One region of the Cedecea sp. B1(4) genome, then DNA from elsewhere that is predicted to be linked to it. Evidence: predicted binding sites of a transcription regulator. Region 1 holds the regulator's gene; each other region holds the start of a gene.

Region 1 (6,420 bases):
AGCTCGACAAGCTCGCGCTGTTGCTCGGTTTTGCGTTTCTCCAGCGTGGCAAACTGCGGCTGCAAAGTAGCCAACAGCTGGCGGGCAGGCCGGGTTGCCAGCATCTGCTGTAAATGAGCGCTCACTTCATCAGGAGAAAGGCTAAGCTTTGGCTCCGGCAGCGCCTGCAGCTTTTGCCGACTGGCCTCGAGCGCCTGCTTTAGCTCGGTAAGCTGTTTTTCGTCGCGCTGCTGCTGCGTGAATGCCATGCGCCAGCCCGTCAGTTCGGCAGACCAAAGTCGATAACGGTCATTCGCTGCGAGCCAGTCTTCGACCTGCTGAGCTTCTCTCTTCAGCCGCTGAGCCTGTTCGGCGGCCAGCATTCGGGTTTGCTGCCGGCGGACGGAAAGCTGATGTAAGCGGGTATTCACTTTCTCCGCCGCCTCGCTGTTTTGCTTCAGCGACTGCTGCTTTTCCTGCAGCCGCTGCCAGTCAGGGCGAAGTTTTTCGGCGGGCAGAGCTCGGGTCAGTTTCGCCAGCATGGGCTCTGCGTCTTTGACCGCCTGGCTGGCTGTGTCCAGCGCCTGTTGCTTTTGGGCTTTGTCGGCAGAAAGTCGGGCTAGCTGAGTGAGCCACTGCTGGTGTTGCTGCTGCCGTTGGAGCTCCCTGGACAGCTTTTTCTCTTCCAGAGTGAGCGCCTGCAAACTCTCGGTAAGCTGCTGTTGCTGCTCAGCGGTTAGTAGCGCGACGCCGGAAGCCTGAGCCAGCAGGTTTTCAAGGCGGCTTTTGATTTGCTTATGATTTTCAAACACCGCGGCGGAAACGGTGCCGTAAATCTCCGTGCCGGTGAGCTCTTCAAGCAGCGAGGCGCGGTCGTTGGCATCGGCGTTTAAAAAGGCGGCGAACTGCCCCTGGGAGAGCATCATTGAGCGGGTGAAACGGTCGTAGTCGAGCCCGGTGAGCGCGGCGATAATCTCCAGCTTGTCTTTGATTTTATCCGCCAGGATTTTGCCGTCGCTGATTTGAGCCAGCTCCACGCGCGGCGCCTGAAGATTGCCGTTTGCCGCGTTGCGGGCGCGGTTCTGGCTCCAGAAGGCGCGGTAGCCCGTACCTTTTACCTCAAACTCGACTTCGGCCAGGCATTCTGCTGTGTCGCGGGTCATCAAGTCATTTTGCGACTGCGACACGGTGCTGAGGCGCGGTGTCTTGTGGTACAGCGCCAGGCAAATGGCATCCAGCAGGGTGGTTTTGCCGGCGCCCGTGGGGCCGGTGATGGCAAACAGCCCGTTGCTGGCGAAAGGTTCCTGGGTGAAATCAATTTTCCACTCGCCTTTCAGGGAGTTAATGTTTTTTAACCGCAGGCTGAGGATCTTCATACCTGTTCCTCCTGCTGGTGCAAATCTGAAAGGGTTTGGGCAAACAGCGTTCTTAGCCTGGCGGCGCGCTCCTCGCTGGTTTCTTCCTGACTCAGCCGCCGCTCAAAAACTTCTTCAACGCTTAACTCGCTCAGCGTCTCTTTATGCTGGCTGGCAATCACCCGCTCGCGCTGTTCGCGGCTGCGGCGAAGCAGGACAACTTCGACCGGCAAATCGTCGGTCAGCGCCTGCACCTGACGCTGCATGTCGTGCAGATATTCGTCGGTGGCGATTTCGATATCCAGCCAGACTTTGGGTTCAGCAGGCGCGTTTCGCCACTGCTCTAGCTGCTGCTCGATTTCACTCAGTGACCCTTTCACGATGGCCAGCGGCTGGCTGATGGGGACTTCCAGAGGCTCGACGCTGGTTAGCGCTCCGCCGCTGAATGTCACCAGAAAAACGGTTTTTGCTTTGCCGGTTTCGTCGAAACTCAGCGGAATCGGCGAGCCGCTGTAGCGAATATGCTCCGTGCCGCCAATTTTTTGCGCGCGATGAATGTGCCCGAGCGCAATGTAGTCGGCGGGCGGGAAGTGCTGCGCCGGGAAGGCATCCAGCGTGCCAATATAAATGTCACGCACCGCATCGGATTTCGTGACGCCTACCGTGGTCAGGTGCCCGGTCGCAATAATCGGCAGTGGCTGGTCACCGCGAAGCGCCACGGCGGCGGCATAACATTGCTGATAATGTTCGCTGATGGCTTCCATTAAAGATCGCTGTTTTTCATGGCCGGACAGCCCCGCCTGGCTGCTTTGAATGTCGCGAGGACGCAGGAAAGGAATTGGGCAGAGAATCGCCCCCGGCGTGCCGTCTTTTTGGTTGAGCAGCAGCGCCTGTTCGTCTTTGTTATGGCGGGCGCTGGCAATGACGCGGGTGTTCAGGCAGGCCAGCAGCTCGCGGGATTCATTCAGGGTAGCTACGGAATCGTGATTCCCCGCCAGCACCACCAGCTGGCAGCCGGTGCCCTGCAGCTGCACGACAAAACGATTATACATTTCACGGGCGTAGCTCGGCGGCGAGCCGGTATCAAAGATATCTCCCGCGACGAGGATCGCATCCACCTGATGTTCGACTGCGGCGTTTAACAACCAGTCGAGAAAGGCCTGATGTTCAGAAGCCCGGCTTTTGGTATAGAAGTTTTGGCCGAGGTGCCAGTCTGATGTGTGGAGAATGCGCATAACCTGTCCCATGGCAAAGAGGCGAATTACCGATTATAAGCTATTGAGCTGGCAGCGTAACCGTCAGTAAAAATCCATGGCTGTCATAATTCAAAAAGGTGAAATATCTGGCCGTCATCTTTTTCATAAATCTGTCACAAATCTGACGCATACTGGCGCACAATTAATAAGAGATGGTCTCTTTTCAACAGGGTAAATCATGGCGAGACGCATTTTAGTCGTAGAAGATGAAGCTCCGATTCGTGAAATGGTGAGCTTTGTGCTCGAGCAAAATGGCTTCCAGTCGGTAGAGGCGGAAGATTATGACAGCGCGGTTAACCTGCTGATTGAACCTTTCCCCGACCTGATCCTGCTGGACTGGATGCTGCCAGGCGGTTCCGGGATCCAGTTCATCAAGCACCTGAAGCGCGAAGCGCTGACCCGCGAAATCCCGGTGATGATGCTGACCGCGCGTGGCGAAGAAGAAGATCGCGTGCGTGGCCTTGAAGTCGGTGCCGATGATTACATCACTAAGCCGTTCTCGCCTAAAGAGCTGGTGGCGCGTATTAAAGCGGTGATGCGCCGTATTTCCCCGATGGCGGTGGAAGAAGTGATTGAGATGCAGGGGCTGAGTCTTGACCCGTCCTCACACCGCGTGATGACCGGCGAAGATCCCCTCGACATGGGGCCAACTGAATTTAAGCTGTTACACTTCTTTATGACCCACCCGGAGCGCGTTTACAGCCGTGAACAGCTGCTCAATAACGTTTGGGGAACGAACGTTTACGTTGAAGACCGTACCGTAGACGTGCATATTCGTCGCCTGCGTAAAGCGTTGGAAACAAGTGGTCATGACAAAATGGTGCAAACAGTTCGCGGCACGGGTTATCGTTTTTCAACCCGTTTTTAATATGCTGACAGGAGCGTGACGCGTGCTGGAACGGCTGTCATGGAAAAGGCTGGTACTGGAGCTGGTGCTCTGTTGTATGCCAGCGGCAATTCTCGGATTGATTTTTGGCCACCTGCCGTGGTTTTTACTGGCGGCAGTGACCGCCCTGCTAAGCTGGCATTTCTGGAATTTACTTCGTCTCTCCTGGTGGCTGTGGGTTGACCGCAGCATGACCCCGCCGCCCGGGCGGGGAAGCTGGGAACCTCTGCTGTACGGGCTGCACCAGATGCAGCTGCGTAATAAAAAGCGCCGCAAAGAGTTAGGCAACCTGATCAAACGCTTCCGAAGCGGAGCCGAATCGCTGCCCGATGCGGTGGTGCTGACCACCGAAGAAGGCACCATTTTTTGGTGTAACGGCCTGGCGCAACAGCTGCTTGGCCTGCGCTGGCCGGACGACAGCGGCCAAAATATCCTCAACCTGCTGCGTTACCCTGAATTCTCGCAATACGTGGCGAAGCAGCAGTTTGGCCGCCCGCTGACGCTGGTACTGAACAATGGCCGTCATCTTGAGTTCCGCGTGATGCCCTACGCCGACGGGCAGTGGCTGATGGTGGCGCGAGACGTCACGCAGATGCACCAGCTTGAAGGCGCTCGCCGCAATTTCTTTGCCAACGTTAGCCATGAGCTGCGCACGCCGCTGACCGTGTTACAGGGTTATCTGGAGATGATGCAGGATCAGGCTCTGGAAGGGCCGCTGCGGGATAAAGCGCTGCATACCATGCGCGAGCAAACTTCGCGCATGGAAGGGCTGGTGAGGCAATTGTTAACGCTGTCGCGCATCGAAGCCGCGCCCACGCTGTCGATGAATGAGAAAATCGACGTGCCGCTAATGCTGCGCGTGGTGGAACGAGAGGCGCAGACGTTGAGCCAGCAGAAGCAAACGCTCACTTTTAACGTTGAGCCAGGGCTGCATGTTTACGGTAACGAAGAGCAGCTGCGCAGTGCGATCTCTAACCTGGTGTATAACGCGGTGAATCACACGCCTGCCGGGACGCACATCACCGTCACCTGGCGCAGGTTGCCTCACGGCGTAGCGTTCAGCGTGAAGGATACCGGGCCGGGGATCTCCGCCGAGCACATTCCGCGCCTGACGGAGCGTTTCTACCGAGTAGACAAAGCGCGTTCCCGGCAGACCGGAGGCAGCGGGCTTGGGCTGGCCATCGTGAAGCATGCCCTTAGCCATCATGATGCGCGGCTGGATATCGAAAGCGTACCGGGGCAGGGCTCGACGTTTTCGTTCATCCTGCCCGAGCGCTTAATCGCCCCTGAGTCAGCGGTGGCTGCACATTAATTCACCGTAACCGTCAAGTACACTTTCCACAGGCCAGTTTTCTGGCCTTTTTGTTTGTATTTTCATCACTCGTTAAGTGATGAATATTGAATTGGTGCTTTTTTGTCCGAATGATAAGCCATAACAAAAGCGTATAATCAACTTTATTCACTGCTTATGCGTATTTTTAAAGGATATATTTCTGGTTTCCCGATCCCTTCTTGTCTTCAAACGCTATAAGCGTTTTAATTGCCCCCCTGTTATTACCAGACCGACTGAAATTGCGTGGTAATTCGACTAACTATTCTTCGCCACCGATCCGGAGAAGCATATTCCGCTGTCGTTACCGGTAATAACCGCGTTTTTACCGAACGTTATTTGGACTGAGCGTCGGTTTAAAAATTTGAGCATTTTCAACACCACACATCCACAGGCTGCTTTATTTTATGACCTATCATTTGAAATCTCGTGACATCATCGCTCTGGGCTTTATGACCTTTGCGCTGTTTGTGGGCGCGGGCAACATTATTTTCCCTCCTATGGTTGGCTTACAGGCTGGCGAGCACGTCTGGACGGCGGCGCTTGGCTTCTTGGTCACGGCGGTAGGTTTACCCGTTCTGACTATCGTGGCGATTGCCCGCGTCGGCGGCGGTATTGACAGCCTTAGCTCGCCTATTGGCCGCCGCGCCGGTATTTTGCTGGCGACCGTCTGCTACCTGGCCGTAGGGCCGCTGTTTGCCACGCCGCGTACCACCACCGTTTCCTTTGAAGTGGGGATTGCTCCGCTGACCGGCATGGGCGATATGCCGTTGTTTATTTACAGTCTGGTGTACTTTGCGCTGGTGATCGGTATTTCTCTTTATCCGGGTAAGCTGCTGGATACCGTGGGCCACGTGCTGGCGCCGGTGAAAATCATCGCGCTGCTGATCCTGGCGGCCGGGGCGGTGCTGTGGCCAGCCGGTGGCCTGAGCACGGCGACTGAAGCCTACCAGAACGCGGCGTTTTCTAACGGCTTCGTGAACGGTTACCTGACGATGGACACGCTGGCTTCGCTGGTGTTCGGTATTGTTATCGTGAATGCCGCGCGCTCTCGCGGTGTGACCGAATCTCGCCTGCTGACCCGCTACACGATTTGGGCTGGCCTGATTGCCGGTATCGGCCTGACGGTTATCTACCTGGCGTTGTTCCACCTCGGTTCCGATAGCGCGAACCTGGTCGATCAGAAAGCCAACGGCGCGGCTATTCTGCACGCTTATGTGGCGCATACCTTTGGCGGGGCCGGTAGCTTCTTCCTGGCTGCGCTGATCTTCCTGGCTTGTCTGGTTACCGCCGTAGGCCTGACCTGTGCCTGCGCGGAGTTCTTTAGCCAGTATCTGCCGCTTTCTTACCGCTCGCTGGTGTTTATCCTCGGTCTGTTCTCGATGGTGGTATCTAACCTGGGCCTGAGCCACCTGATTCAGATTTCGATCCCGGTACTGACGGCAATCTATCCACCTTGTATTGCCCTGGTGGTGCTGAGCTTCACCCGTCCGTGGTGGAACAATTCCACCCGCGTTATTGCCCCGGCGATGCTGATAAGCCTGCTGTTTGGTATTATTGACGGCATTAAGGCATCGGCCATCAGCGACATGCTGCCTGGCTGGGCGGCGAAAC
Region 2 (6,420 bases), on a different contig from region 1:
TCACCGTATAAGGATGCACGGTCAATTTGCTGGCGTGTGCTTCGGTCACCATCTCGGTGAGCTTCACGTTCCCTTTGGTTGACGCCTTCTCCACCAGCATATGGTAGTCCGGGCCAATGCCGTCGGCATATTGGGCAATCTGCTTCATCGCGCCAGGCTTAAACATCCAGTCGTAGCTGTAGTTTACCCACTTGCCATCCGGCTGTTTTTCCTGAGTCTCATTCCAGTCGGTATAAGCGATAAGCTGCACCAGGTTAAGATTCATACCCATCTTCGGCTCAAGCTCGTGTTTAATGCGCTTCAGCTCGGCGGCGTCAAAGCACTGAAGATAGACCTTATCCTGCTTGCTGGTGTAACCATACTGCTTCAGCACCTCAAGCGTTTTTGCCGCGATATCTTTGCCTTCCTGATGGTGGAACCACGGCGCTTTTATCTCAGGATAGATACCGATGTTCTTCCCGGTGGAATGGTTCAGCCCCTGAACAAACTCGATCTCTTCTTCAAAGGTGTGCACCCGGAAGTCGGATTTGCCCATTGGGAAACGCCCCGGATAGGTCTGCACCTGCTTGCCGTTAACGATGTCGAAGCCCTCGGTGAACTTCAGGGACTTGATTTCCGCCAGCGTAAAGTCGATGGCGTAGTAGCGCCCGTCTTTGCGCGCCCGATCCGGGAAACGCTTCGCGACGTCGGTCACCCTGTCCAGATAGTGGTCATGCAGCACCACCAGCCTGTCGTCTTTGGTCATCACCAGGTCTTGCTCAAGGTAATCCGCGCCCTGGGCATAGGCCATCGCTTTTGCCGGTAACGTATGCTCAGGCAGATAGCCGCTGGCGCCCCGGTGGGCAATTACGATTTTGTCCGTGGTCTGGGCGAAGACGCTGCTGGTCGCTACCAGTACCACACCCGCCAGTAAAGATTTTGCCATCAGTTTCATGGTGTTTTCCTTAGCCGTTTTTCAGCATTTTTTCATCGTGGTGTTTGCGCTCGCCAATCATCACCACAATCAGCAACAGCACGGCCAAAATACTGCCGCCTATCATCACGATAAAGCCGCCGTCCCAGCCGAAGAAGTCCACGGTGTAGCCGACAATCGCGCTGGCCGCGACCGAGCCGCCCAGGTAACCAAACAGGCCGGTAAAGCCCGCTGCCGTCCCTGCCGCTTTCTTAGGTGCAAGCTCAAGCGCATGCAGGCCAATCAGCATTACCGGGCCGTAAATCAGGAAGCCTATAACAATCATACAGGCCATATCCACGCCCGGATTTCCCGGCGGGTTGAGCCAGTAAACCACGGTGGCAATCGTCACCAGCACCATGAAGAACACGCCTGTCGCACCGCGGTTACCTTTAAACACCTTATCCGACATCCAGCCGCACAACAGCGTGCCTGGAATACCCGCATATTCATAAAGGAAGTAGGCCCACGAGGATTTATCCAGCGCGAAGTGTTTTACTTCTTTCAGGTAAGTTGGCGACCAGTCCAGGATGCCGTAACGCAGCAAATAGACAAACACGTTGGCAATGGCGATGTACCACAGCAGACGGTTCGGGAAGACGTACTTCATGAAGATCTGCTTAGCCGTCAGCTCTTCTTCCGCTTTCTCGCTGTAATCGTCCGGGTAGTCGTTTTTGTACTCTTCAATTGGCGGCAGGCCGCAGGATTGAGGCGTGTCGCGCATCAAGCCGAAGGCAATAATTGCCACAATAATGGCGGCGAAAGCGGGCATATACAGCGCCGCATGCCAGTCGTTAAACCACGCCATCCCCAGCAGGAACAGCAGCGGAGGAATACCGCCGCCAACGTTATGGGCGCAGTTCCAGACGGAAACAATGCCTCCACGCTCCTTCTGCGACCACCAGTGCACCATGGTGCGCCCGCACGGCGGCCATCCCATGCCCTGGAACCAGCCGCAGGCGAACAGCAGCACAAACATAATCGCGATGCTGGACGTTGCCCACGGCACAAAGCCCATAAACAGCATCACGGCGGCGGCAAGAATCAGCCCGGCGGGTAGAAATACGCGCGGATTCGAGCGGTCAGAGACCGAGCCCATGATGAATTTCGAAAATCCGTAAGCGATCGAAATCCCGGAAAGTGCAAAACCGAGATCGCCTCGGGAGAAGCCCTGCTCCACCAGATACGGCATCGCAAGGGTAAAGTTTTTCCTCACCAGATAGTAAGCGGCATAACCAAAAAAGATACCCATGAAGATTTGCCAGCGTAGGCGGCGATAGGTCGGGTCTATCTGCTCCTTTGGCAAACGCGCCTGGTGCGCGGCAGGTCTAAAGATACTAAGCATACGAGCCTCCGTGGCCTGGATTTGCGGCGGGAGCAAACGGCTCCTGCCAAATGTTCTTTTGCGAGCGCATGGTAGTTATCTGTGCGCGTATTTACTGTGAAACATCGCACACAATGTTACATTTTTATTACAAAAAGGCGAAATAGTGCATATTCCCATTAATAATTTTCGTTTATTGCTCGAATTTGCTCGCAATCAAACATTCCACACTTTCTTTGTGGCTGAATAACGGTAATTAAAAAGGGGATAAAGGAGCGCCATGTGAGCAGAGAAACGGACGTGATAATCATCGGCGGAGGAGCGACCGGTGCCGGGATTGCGCGAGACTGCGCCCGCCGCGGGCTGAAAGTCCTGCTGCTTGAGCGTCACGACATCGCAACGGGTGCCACCGGCCGTAATCACGGCCTGCTTCACAGCGGCTCACGCTATGCGGTCACCGACGGGGAATCTGCCAAAGAGTGCATCGAAGAAAACCGCATTCTGCGGCGTATTGCCCGCCACTGTATAGAGCCCACGGATGGCCTGTTTATCACCCTGCCGGAAGATGATCTGGCGTTTCAAAGCGGGTTTATCGCTGCCTGCCGCCAGGCCGGTATTCCCGCAGAAGCGTTGGATCCCCGGGAGGCATTACGACTTGAGCCGTCCGCCAACCCATCGCTTCTCGGCGCGGTTCGTGTCCCGGATGGCACGGTCGACCCATTCCGACTCACCGCCGCTAACATGCTTGATGCCAAAGAACACGGCGCAGAAGTGCTGACGGGCTGCGAGATCACCGGGCTGATTCGCGAAGGCTCACGCGTTTGCGGCGTGCGCGTCTTCAACCACCTTACCCGTCAGGCAGGCGAGTTCCGGGCGCCAATGGTGGTAAATGCCGCAGGGATCTGGGGGCAGCACATCGCAGAGTACGCCGATCTAAGCGTAAAAATGTTCCCGGCCAAAGGGGCGTTACTGATCCTCGGGCACCGCATCAACAACATGGTCATCAACCGCTGCCGTAAACCGGCAGACGCCGATATTCTGGTGCCCGGCGATACAATTTCGCTTATTGGCACCACCTCCACGCATATCGACTACGACCAAATCGACAACATGTGCGTCACACCGGATGAAGTGGACACCCTGATTCGTGAAGGGGAAAAACTGGCTCCGGTGCTTGGCCGAACCCGTATTCTTCGGGCCTACGCTGGCGTCAGGCCTCTGGTTGCCAGCGACAACGATCCTACCGGGCGCAGCGTCAGCCGTGGAATTGTGCTGCTGGACCACGGGAAACGCGACGGCATGGACGGCTTCATCACCATTACCGGCGGCAAACTGATGACCTATCGTCTGATGGCGGAGTGGGCAACGGACCTGGTTTGCGAGCGTTTAGGGAATACCAGGCCCTGCTCCACCGCCTCGGCGTCACTGCCGGGCTCCGAACATACGGCCGAACAAACGCTGGGGAAAGTTATCTCCTTGCCACCGACAATTCGCGGTTCCGCCGTCTGGCGGCACGGCGACCGCGCAACGCGGCTGCTCAATAACAGCCGACTCAGCAACAGCCTGGTATGCGAATGCGAAGCCGTCACCACCGGCGAAGTGCGCTATGCCATTGATGCCCTCGGCGTAAAAAACCTGGGAGATTTGCGCCGCAGAACGCGCATTGGCATGGGCACCTGCCAGGGCGAGCTGTGCGCATGCCGGGCAGCCGGTCTCCTGCAACGCTTCCAGCTCACTACGCCTGCACAATCGCTGGATCAACTCTCTCACTTCCTCAACGAACGCTGGAAGGGCGTTCGCCCTGTCGCCTGGGGAAATGCATTGCGAGAAAGCGAATTTACCGCCTGGGTTTATCAGGGGCTATGCGGTCTGGACAACGGAGAAAAGGGATGAAATTTGACACGATTATCATCGGCAGCGGCCTGGCCGGGCTGACAGCCGGCATAAAGCTGGCGGAAAGCGGCCAGCGATGCGCCATCGTCAGCCGCGGGCAAAGCGCGCTGCACTTCTCTTCTGGTTCGCTGGATTTGCTTTCAACGTTACCGGACGGCACTCCCGTTAATCAGACAGAGACGGCGCTGGAAAACCTGGCGGAGCAAGCGCCTCAGCACCCCTACAGCCTGATGGGCAAAGAGCGTGTGCTGGCGCTCGCTGCAGAGTGTGAGCAACTGCTGGCCAGGGCTGGCATTCCGCTGGTGGGTCATCATCGCCAAAATCACCTCAGAATCACGCCGCTGGGCAAGCAAAGAGCCAGCTGGCTCAGCCCGCCGGAAGTGCCGCAGGCGCCGTTGCCCTGGCAAAAAATGACGGTAATTAATATTGCTGGCTTCCTGGATTTTCAGGCAGAGCTGGTGGCAGGCTCACTGTCTGCCACCGGCTGTAACGTGCACGTCGCCGAGCTTACCTTGCCGGTGCTTGATGTACTGAGAAACAACCCAAGCGAATTTCGTGCCGTAAATATCGCCAGGGTGCTGGATCTGCCGGAAAACCTTCCGGCGCTGGTGGATGAACTCAGGCTGCTGCTGGGCAGCGGCGAGGCTATGATTCTGCCCGCTTGCCTGAACCTGGAAGCACGAACGGTGGCCGCCGTTGAGCAAGCCCTCGGTGTGCCGGTAAAACTCCTGCCAACCCTGCCGCCTTCGGTGCTTGGGATGAGGCTACACAATGCGCTCCGCCGCCGTTTTCAGACCCTGGGCGGGCTTATTATGCCCGGAGATACCGTAACCGGCGCTCAGCTTGAACAAGGGCGTATCCATGCCCTGTTCACCAAAAATCACCGTGAAGTGCCGCTGCGGACCCACCATGTTATCCTGGCCAGCGGCAGCTTTTTCAGCGGCGGGCTGGAAGCTACCCGGCAACACGTCATCGAGCCCATCCTCGGTCTAGACGTGAACATCCAGACCGAGCGAGCCGCCTGGAGTAAGGCTGATTTCTTTACGCCGCAGCCGTGGCTGCAGTTTGGGCTCACCGTGAATCACCACTTCCAGCCGTTCCACCACGGGGAATGCACGAAAAACCTCTACGCAATTGGCTCGGTGCTGGGGGGCTTTGATCCTATTCAGCAGGGATGCGGGGCCGGCGTTTCGATGCTCACGGCGCTCTGTGTGGCCGCTCAAATCCTTGTTGTCGCGGAGGCTGGCCATGAATCTGCTTGATGAAACCAGCTTTGAAAGCTGTATTAAATGCACGGTCTGCACCACGGCTTGCCCGGTAAGCCGCGTTCGCCCGGAATATCCGGGGCCAAAACAGGCAGGGCCCGACGGGGAAAGGTTGCGCCTGAAAGATCCCTCCCTGTATGACGACGCGCTGAAGTACTGCACTAACTGCAAGCGCTGCGAAGTCTCCTGCCCGTCAGAAGTCAAAATTGGCGATATCATCCAGCGGGCGCGGGCCAGATATGGCGAACATAAACCTTCGCTGCGCGATGCTGTTCTCAGTCATACCGATTTACTCGGTACGCTCTCCACGCCTTTCGCCCCGCTGATCAACGCCACGACCGGTTTGAAGCCCGTACGCAAGCTGCTGGATAAAACCCTCAAAATTGATTCCCACCGCGAGTTGCCCAAATATTCCTTCGGCACATTTCGCCAGTGGTATCGGCGCCAGGCCGCGCACCAGGCCAGCTTCCCGCAGCAGGTTGCTTTCTTCCACGGCTGCTTCGTGAACTACAACCATCCGCAGCTCGGCAAAGACATGGTCAAAGTGCTTAACGCGATGGGCATCGGCGTCCAGCTGTTGCAAAGAGAAAAATGCTGCGGCGTGCCGCTTATTGCCAACGGCTTTATCGAAAAGGCAAAGAAACAGGCAAGGGTAAACGCCAGCTCGCTGGAAGAGGCAGTCATACAGCGCGGGCTGCCGGTCATTGCGACCTCGCCAACCTGTACCTTCACGCTGCGCGATGAATATCCGCACATTCTTGGTATCGACACGGCCCCGGTTCGCGAGCAGATTGAACTCGCCACACGTTATATCTGGAAACTGCTGGAAGAGGATGGCAGAACGCTACCGTTAAAAAACACGCCGCTGCGTATCGCCTATCATACGCCTTGCCATATGGAGAAAATGGGCTGGACGCTCTATTCCATTGAGCTGCTGCGCCGCATTCCCGGCGTGGAACTGGTGATGCTGGACTCCCAGTGCTGCG
Region 3 (6,420 bases), on a different contig from region 1:
TGACGTCAGCGAAGTGGGCGACAGGTTGGTTATTCAACAGCCGCTGGAAGCCAGTGACATTCGGTATCGCCACGACCGCCAGCTGCTGCGGGCAGCCCTCGAACAGGCCGTGCAGCAGCTCGGGTAAACCTCGCCGCTTATGAGGCAGCGATAAAGAGTTCGCGCAGCTTGTGAAGCTGGTCGCGTATCTGCGCCGCCTCTTCAAACTCCAGATTTTGCGCGTGTTCCAGCATCTTCGTTTCAAGCTGATGAATTTTCTGCTGCAGCGCTTTCGGCGTCAGCAAAACTTCATCATCTTCAATCACGCTGCGTGCTTTGGTTTTAACCCGCCCTTTGGTTTTCGCCATGCCTTCGCCAAGCTGCAGAACGTCCACGACTCGTTTGTTCAGGCCCTGCGGCGTAATGCCATTTTCTTCGTTGTAGCGCTGCTGCTTCTCACGGCGGCGTTCGGTTTCACCAATCGCTTTGGCCATTGACGGCGTGATTTTATCGCCGTAGAGAATCGCCTTACCGTTAACGTTACGCGCCGCACGGCCAATGGTCTGAATAAGCGAGCGCTCGGAACGCAGAAAACCTTCTTTGTCCGCATCCAGAATGGCAACCAGCGACACTTCCGGCATATCAAGACCTTCTCGCAGCAGGTTGATCCCCACCAGAACGTCAAATTCACCGAGACGCAAATCGCGGATAATCTCCATGCGCTCCACGGTGTCGATATCCGAGTGCAGATAGCGTACGCGTTCACCATGCTCCTCTAAATATTCGGTCAGGTCTTCCGCCATCCGCTTGGTTAATGTCGTCACCAGCACGCGTTCATTGATGGCCACACGTTTACGAATTTCAGAAAGCAAATCGTCTACCTGCGTTGCCACCGGACGCACTTCAATCACCGGATCGAGCAGTCCCGTAGGACGAACAACCTGGTCAACGATGTCCTCGCCAGATTTTTCCAGCTCATAGTTGCCCGGCGTCGCTGAAACGTAGATGGTCTGCGGGGCCAGCGCTTCAAACTCTTCAAATTTTAACGGGCGGTTGTCCAGCGCCGACGGCAGGCGGAAACCATATTCCACCAGCGTTTCTTTACGGGCACGGTCGCCGCGATACATGCCGCCAATTTGCGGAATAGTGACGTGGGATTCATCCACCACCAGCAGGCCATCTGCCGGAAGATAGTCAAAAAGCGTTGGGGGTGGTTCGCCAGGCCCTCGCCCGGAGAGGAAGCGCGAGTAGTTTTCAATGCCCGAACAATAACCCAGCTCGTTCATCATCTCGAGATCAAACTGGGTACGCTGGGCAATACGCTGCTCTTCCAGCAGTTTGTTATTCTCCAGCAGGAACTTGCGGCGCTCGGCCAGCTCAACTTTGATATCTTCCATCGCCTGCACAATACGCTCGCGCGGCGTAACGTAGTGCGATTTAGGGTAAATAGTAAAACGCTGAATAGTTTGATCGATTTGCCCGGTCAGTGGATCGAACAGCGACAGCCTTTCAACCTCTTCGTCGAACAACTCTACACGCAGCGCAAGATCGTCTGATTCAGCCGGGAAGATATCGACCACCTCCCCTCTTACACGGAACGTACCGCGCTGGAATGCCTGATCGTTGCGGGTGTATTGTAGCTCCGTAAGACGGCGCAGGATCGCCCGCTGATCGATGATCATACCCTTCGTCAGGTGAAGCATCATCTTCAGGTACAGGTCCGGGTCACCCAGACCGTAGATCGCCGACACGGATGCCACCACGATGACGTCCCGCCGCTCAAGCAACGCTTTGGTCGCCGACAGACGCATCTGCTCAATGTGTTCGTTCACCGACGCATCTTTTTCAATGAAGGTGTCCGAGCTTGGCACATATGCTTCAGGCTGATAGTAATCGTAGTAAGAGACAAAAAACTCAACGGCGTTGTCCGGGAAGAACTCTTTCATTTCACCGTAAAGCTGCGCCGCCAGCGTCTTATTTGGCGCCAGTACCATCGTGGGGCGCTGAAGATCGGCAATCACGTTTGCTACCGTGAAGGTTTTACCCGACCCCGTTACGCCCAGCAGCGTCTGGTGCGCCAGCCCGTTTTCAAGCCCGTCTTTCAGGCGAAGGATTGCTTCAGGCTGGTCGCCAGAAGGTTTAAATGCGGAATTCAGTTTGAACGCTTTACTCATGAACGGGCTACCTGATGAAGAAACGAGCGGGCCGGAGAGTAATTTTACCCGGCAGCGGGATTTTTGCCAGTATAAAAACTGTATAAAACACCAGTTCTCATTTTTGCTACGCCTGCTAACGACTGCTTTTTGCCACTTTGTTTGCCCAGAATTTGCCCCTTCGCCAGATAAATCTCCAGCCGCGACCGGTTATCCCCAAATTTTTTCGCCTTTTAACATTTGTCAAGGGAGGTAAGGATACCTCTGCCCGAATGTTTGACAGTTTTATTGCAGCTGTTGCTTTTATTTAACAACTTGAATTCAAATGAATATTTCACAAAGACCGGTTTCGCGCCAATTTGGCCGCAGGCCGCGCCCGCTCTCGCTTTCGTCAAGTTTTCTAACTCTAATACACAAGGTTATCCACAGGAATGGTGGATAACTGCAGCAAGCCCTTTTGCTTAGCCACTCGGAAAAACCCCTGATCTTCCTGTGCCAGGGGCGAAAAAAAAATTTCGCTAATTTTTTTGCTTTTATTCATTCGATTTCGCTATACCCGGCCATATTGAGCAAGATCCCGAAATCGAGATATATCCTGAGGTTAAAAGGCATTTTATTGCACCAAATTCGTACTTTTTAGCACCCGTCGAGTGCAGCAAGATCTCATCTTGCACGTCGGCTTTATCCTTTCAGGAAACCGATACTCAGTTTTATCCTGAATAGCGTGATGCTTTCAGGCATTATCACCAAGCTGGCAAGCTAATTGCAGCATATCCAGGGGGGAAACGACTCCCTAACCCAGGAGATGAGCCATGCTTAGCTTACGTGCTGTTAATCAGTTTTACGGTGACCACCACATACTGTGGAACCTCGACCTCGAGCTGACCCCGGGAGAATGCACCTGCGTGCTTGGCGCACCAGGCCAGGGCAAAACCACGCTCGTAAACTGCATTACCGGCTATTTGCCAGTACAAAGCGGCAGTATGCTGTGGCAACAGGCGGGACAGCCGCCTGAAGACCTGGTGAATAAACCCGTGGAGCGCAGAACTGCGCTTGGGATCGGCTACGTTCCCCAGGACAGGCGCATCTTCTCCCAGCTTAGCGTTGAGGAAAATCTTCAGATAGCGATGATGGCGGGTCATCATCGACCCCGGGTCATTCCTGCGCTGATTGATGACCTTTTTCCCGAGCTCTATAGCCTGCGGCAGGTAAAAAGCGGCGAACTTAGCGGGGATATGCAGCAACAGTTAGCGCTTGCCCGGGCATTGGTTTTAGAGCCAAGGCTGCTGATACTGGATGAACCCACTCTCGGCGGAGGGCACCGCTTTATCACAGAAATGGGCAACCTCATCCGTCGCTTAAACCGCGACTTCGGCCTGACCATTTTACTGGTCGAACAGCGGCTGCCTTTTATACGCCGGGTTGCAGACAAGTTTTGCCTGTTGCATAAAGGCCGAAATGTCGCGCAAGGGAATGTCTCCCAGCTGGACGACAAGCTCGTGGCGGGCTGGTTAGATCCCTGAACGCAGTCTCTACTACAAATTTTTCAATTTTTCCTGAAAAACCGGGTTGAGCTCCGTCATCGCCCGATGCAGGTTGCACTGCCGCGTCACTTTCGCGATATCCAACAAAGGCGAAGGTATGGGCTTCACGCCAGAGCTGTTCATCCAGCGTAAAACCGCGTCGAGATTCCATAGTGCTGTTTTCCCGTCATGTACTGGCGCTGGAAACGCCTCCCGGGAAACCATAACTTTGCGAATATACTGCCGGGACACGCCTAACAGTTCCGCGATGTCACTCAACCCCACTAAATCAGGGGCAGCTTCAACCAATAACGCGCCTTGAATAGTGCCTGAAACGTCCTTCAGCGCGCTCAGTAAGGCTTCTTCTGCTGTGTCGGCCTCGCGGATGAAATTCAGAGCAACACGCCCCGTCACACCGATGCCAACAAGGGCATCATCACACCCTCCTGCGCCCAGCGCAGCAACCCACTTCTCCGGATCTTTTTTCCCTTCAGGTAGAGTAAAAACAAGCGTGAACGTATATTCCGCCATGGAGCCTTCTCCTTGTTAATGCAGGACGCTACGTGATGCCCTATTGGCGCATCCATCCACAAGCCTGCGAATTTGTCTGGCATGGTTCTCTGCGTTGCGAGGCGTGCTCCAGACACAGCTGATACAAAACTCGCCGCACCGGCATGTTTTATCGTTCCAGGGGCAATACATTTCTCCCCAGCAATGCGAACCGCCCTCTTTGACCCGCCAACCCTGGCATTCTGCGTAGCTTAATGCCGCCTCTATCTCTTTTTGCGGGTGCCGTTTTCTGGCCATATCTCCTCCGGCTAAAAAAGCATCTCATAAAGGTTGTCATGTGACAACTCAAAGTATGAAATACTCTATAGACGTTGCAGCCTGGAATGAATCTTTGTCTGTGGTGAAAAGGTTAAAGCGGGAGCCAGCCCGAGGCTTTGCTGCGGGCCTGGCTTTTGTTGCAGTCGCCTTGCGGCTTAGATCGTAATAACGGAGAGATCGAGGTAGTGACCAAGCTCGGTTTGATCGCTGATCCCCTTAAGCCAGGGAATTTCCCCCAGCAGCGGGGCCGGCAGCCGCTGTTTGAGCGTGGCAAGATATTCCGCATGCCTTTTTCCTGCGGGTTGAACACCGTTTGCTATCCAGCCTGCCAGCGGTAAACCGGCGGCCAGCACCGCCTGTACCGTGAGCATTGCATGATTAATGCAGCCAAGTTTCACGCCCACCACTAAAATAACCGGCAGTTGCTCGCTGATGGCCCATTCGGCAAATGTCGTGGTGTCAGACAGCGGGGTAAACCAGCCTCCAGCCCCCTCAACCTGAACCCAGTCGGCTTTTCCGGTAAGATTCTTTAGACCTTCAGACATAGCAGAAAAAGTAATGGGGCGCTGCTCTTCAGCACTAATGATGTGCGGGGAGGTCGGCTCAAGAAAAGCCAACGGATTGATCTCCTCATACGGCAATTTAACCGAACTATTGCGCTGCAGCGCTAACGCATCACTGTTGCGAATGCCTTCCGGGGTCATTTCACTGCCAGAGGCCACAGGCTTATAGCCCACAGAGCGATACCCCGCAGTATTCGCCGCCTGAAGCAGCGCGCAGCTGGCGATGGTCTTCCCAACTTCAGTGTCGGTGCCGGTCACAAACCATTTTTTAATCACGTTCAATTACTCCAAAAATTATCTGCCAGCTAAGAGAGAACTGCCCGTCTTGCCGGGGCCACGCTTCGCTGAGCCGCTGCAGTTGCCCACGCGTCAGCAGAGTGTTTTTGCGGCCATCGTGCAGGTGTGTTGCCCCAACGCCTTTTAGCGAACGCATGGCGCTCATGACGTCAGGAAAACGCTGGCTGACGGTGCGGCTGGTTAATACGTAACGCCATGGGCGACACGCCTGGTCAATTTCGGCCAGGGATAAAAACTGGTTGGCATGCGCCCGTTCGTCTACCCCGCGCCAGGCCTCGTGCAGTTCAGGCAGTGAACCTGCCGCAAGCGTGCTGAACGCAATGCACCCACCCGGTTTCGTCACGCGATAAAGCTCGGATAAGCCTTGCTGCAGATCGCTGCACCACTGAACGGCAAGATTACTCCAGGCCAGATCCACCTGGTCATCCGCCAGCGGAATAGACTCGATATCTCCCTCAAGAAAGCGATGCGCCGACTGGGTTTGCTGGCACCGCTCAAGCATCGCTTTCGAGATGTCCAGCGCCAGCACTTCGCTTCCTTTGTCCCGCCAAATTCGGCTGTACCAGCCGGTACCGCAGCCTGCATCCAGCACGCTTACGGCGCGGCGGTTTTCCAGCTCGGCCAGCAGATTATCGCCGCAGATACGCTGCAGCTCGGCGAAACGCTCGTAGGTGCCTGCCGCCCGGCTAAACGCTGCGGCGACGGCGGCTTTATCAACAAGCTGCGTCATCAAGCGCCTCCAGCAATGCGTCTATGTCCCCAGAAGTATGCGCTGCCGTGAGGGTGATGCGCAGGCGGGCACTGCCGGGGGGAACGGTAGGCGGGCGAATGGCTGTTAACCAGAAGCCCCGCTCTTTCAGGCGGGAGGCGAGATCCAGCGTGCGCTGATTCTCACCCACAATCAGAGGTTGTATCGCGCTACCTGAATCCGCCAGATTCAGCGAGAGTCGGGCAGCACCCTGCCGAAAACGCAGAATATTTTCAGCAAGCCTTGCTCTGTACTCATCGCCATGCTGAACCACCTTTAACGCGGCCTGAAGCGACACGGCCTGCGCCGGCGGCATAGCGGTGCTGTAT

What was found. Region 1 encodes PhoB, which activates phosphate uptake and scavenging genes when phosphate is short. Its sites were predicted from a motif close to CTGTCATAAAACTGNCNNAT; they were not measured.
Region 2: glpT (glycerol-3-phosphate transporter) is a predicted target of PhoB. The motif match lies at 2,411-2,430, and genes of this name have one in related genera.
Region 3: uvrB (excinuclease ABC subunit UvrB) is a predicted target of PhoB. The motif match lies at 2,407-2,426, and genes of this name have one in related genera.

Annotation. Positions count from the first base shown of each region.
Region 1 covers NZ_JCAHMZ010000008.1:227,003-233,422, reverse strand. Annotated here, with positions in the region: gene sbcC (exonuclease subunit SbcC) at 1-1,355, opposite strand, end outside; gene sbcD (exonuclease subunit SbcD) at 1,352-2,569, opposite strand; gene phoB (phosphate response regulator transcription factor PhoB) at 2,769-3,458, shown strand; gene phoR (phosphate regulon sensor histidine kinase PhoR) at 3,481-4,788, shown strand; gene brnQ (branched-chain amino acid transporter carrier protein BrnQ) at 5,214-6,420, shown strand, end outside.
Region 2 covers NZ_JCAHMZ010000004.1:409,377-415,796, reverse strand. Annotated here, with positions in the region: gene glpQ (glycerophosphodiester phosphodiesterase) at 1-925, opposite strand, end outside; gene glpT (glycerol-3-phosphate transporter) at 945-2,297, opposite strand; gene glpA (anaerobic glycerol-3-phosphate dehydrogenase subunit A) at 2,559-4,169, shown strand; gene glpB (glycerol-3-phosphate dehydrogenase subunit GlpB) at 4,166-5,431, shown strand; gene glpC (anaerobic glycerol-3-phosphate dehydrogenase subunit GlpC) at 5,418-6,420, shown strand, end outside.
Region 3 covers NZ_JCAHMZ010000014.1:24,674-31,093, reverse strand. Annotated here, with positions in the region: gene yvcK (uridine diphosphate-N-acetylglucosamine-binding protein YvcK) at 1-127, shown strand, start outside; gene uvrB (excinuclease ABC subunit UvrB) at 138-2,153, opposite strand; gene ACR6JA_RS20950 (ABC transporter ATP-binding protein) at 2,945-3,655, shown strand; gene ACR6JA_RS20945 (helix-turn-helix transcriptional regulator) at 3,668-4,186, opposite strand; gene bioD (dethiobiotin synthase) at 4,639-5,322, opposite strand; gene bioC (malonyl-ACP O-methyltransferase BioC) at 5,315-6,073, opposite strand; gene bioF (8-amino-7-oxononanoate synthase) at 6,057-6,420, opposite strand, start outside.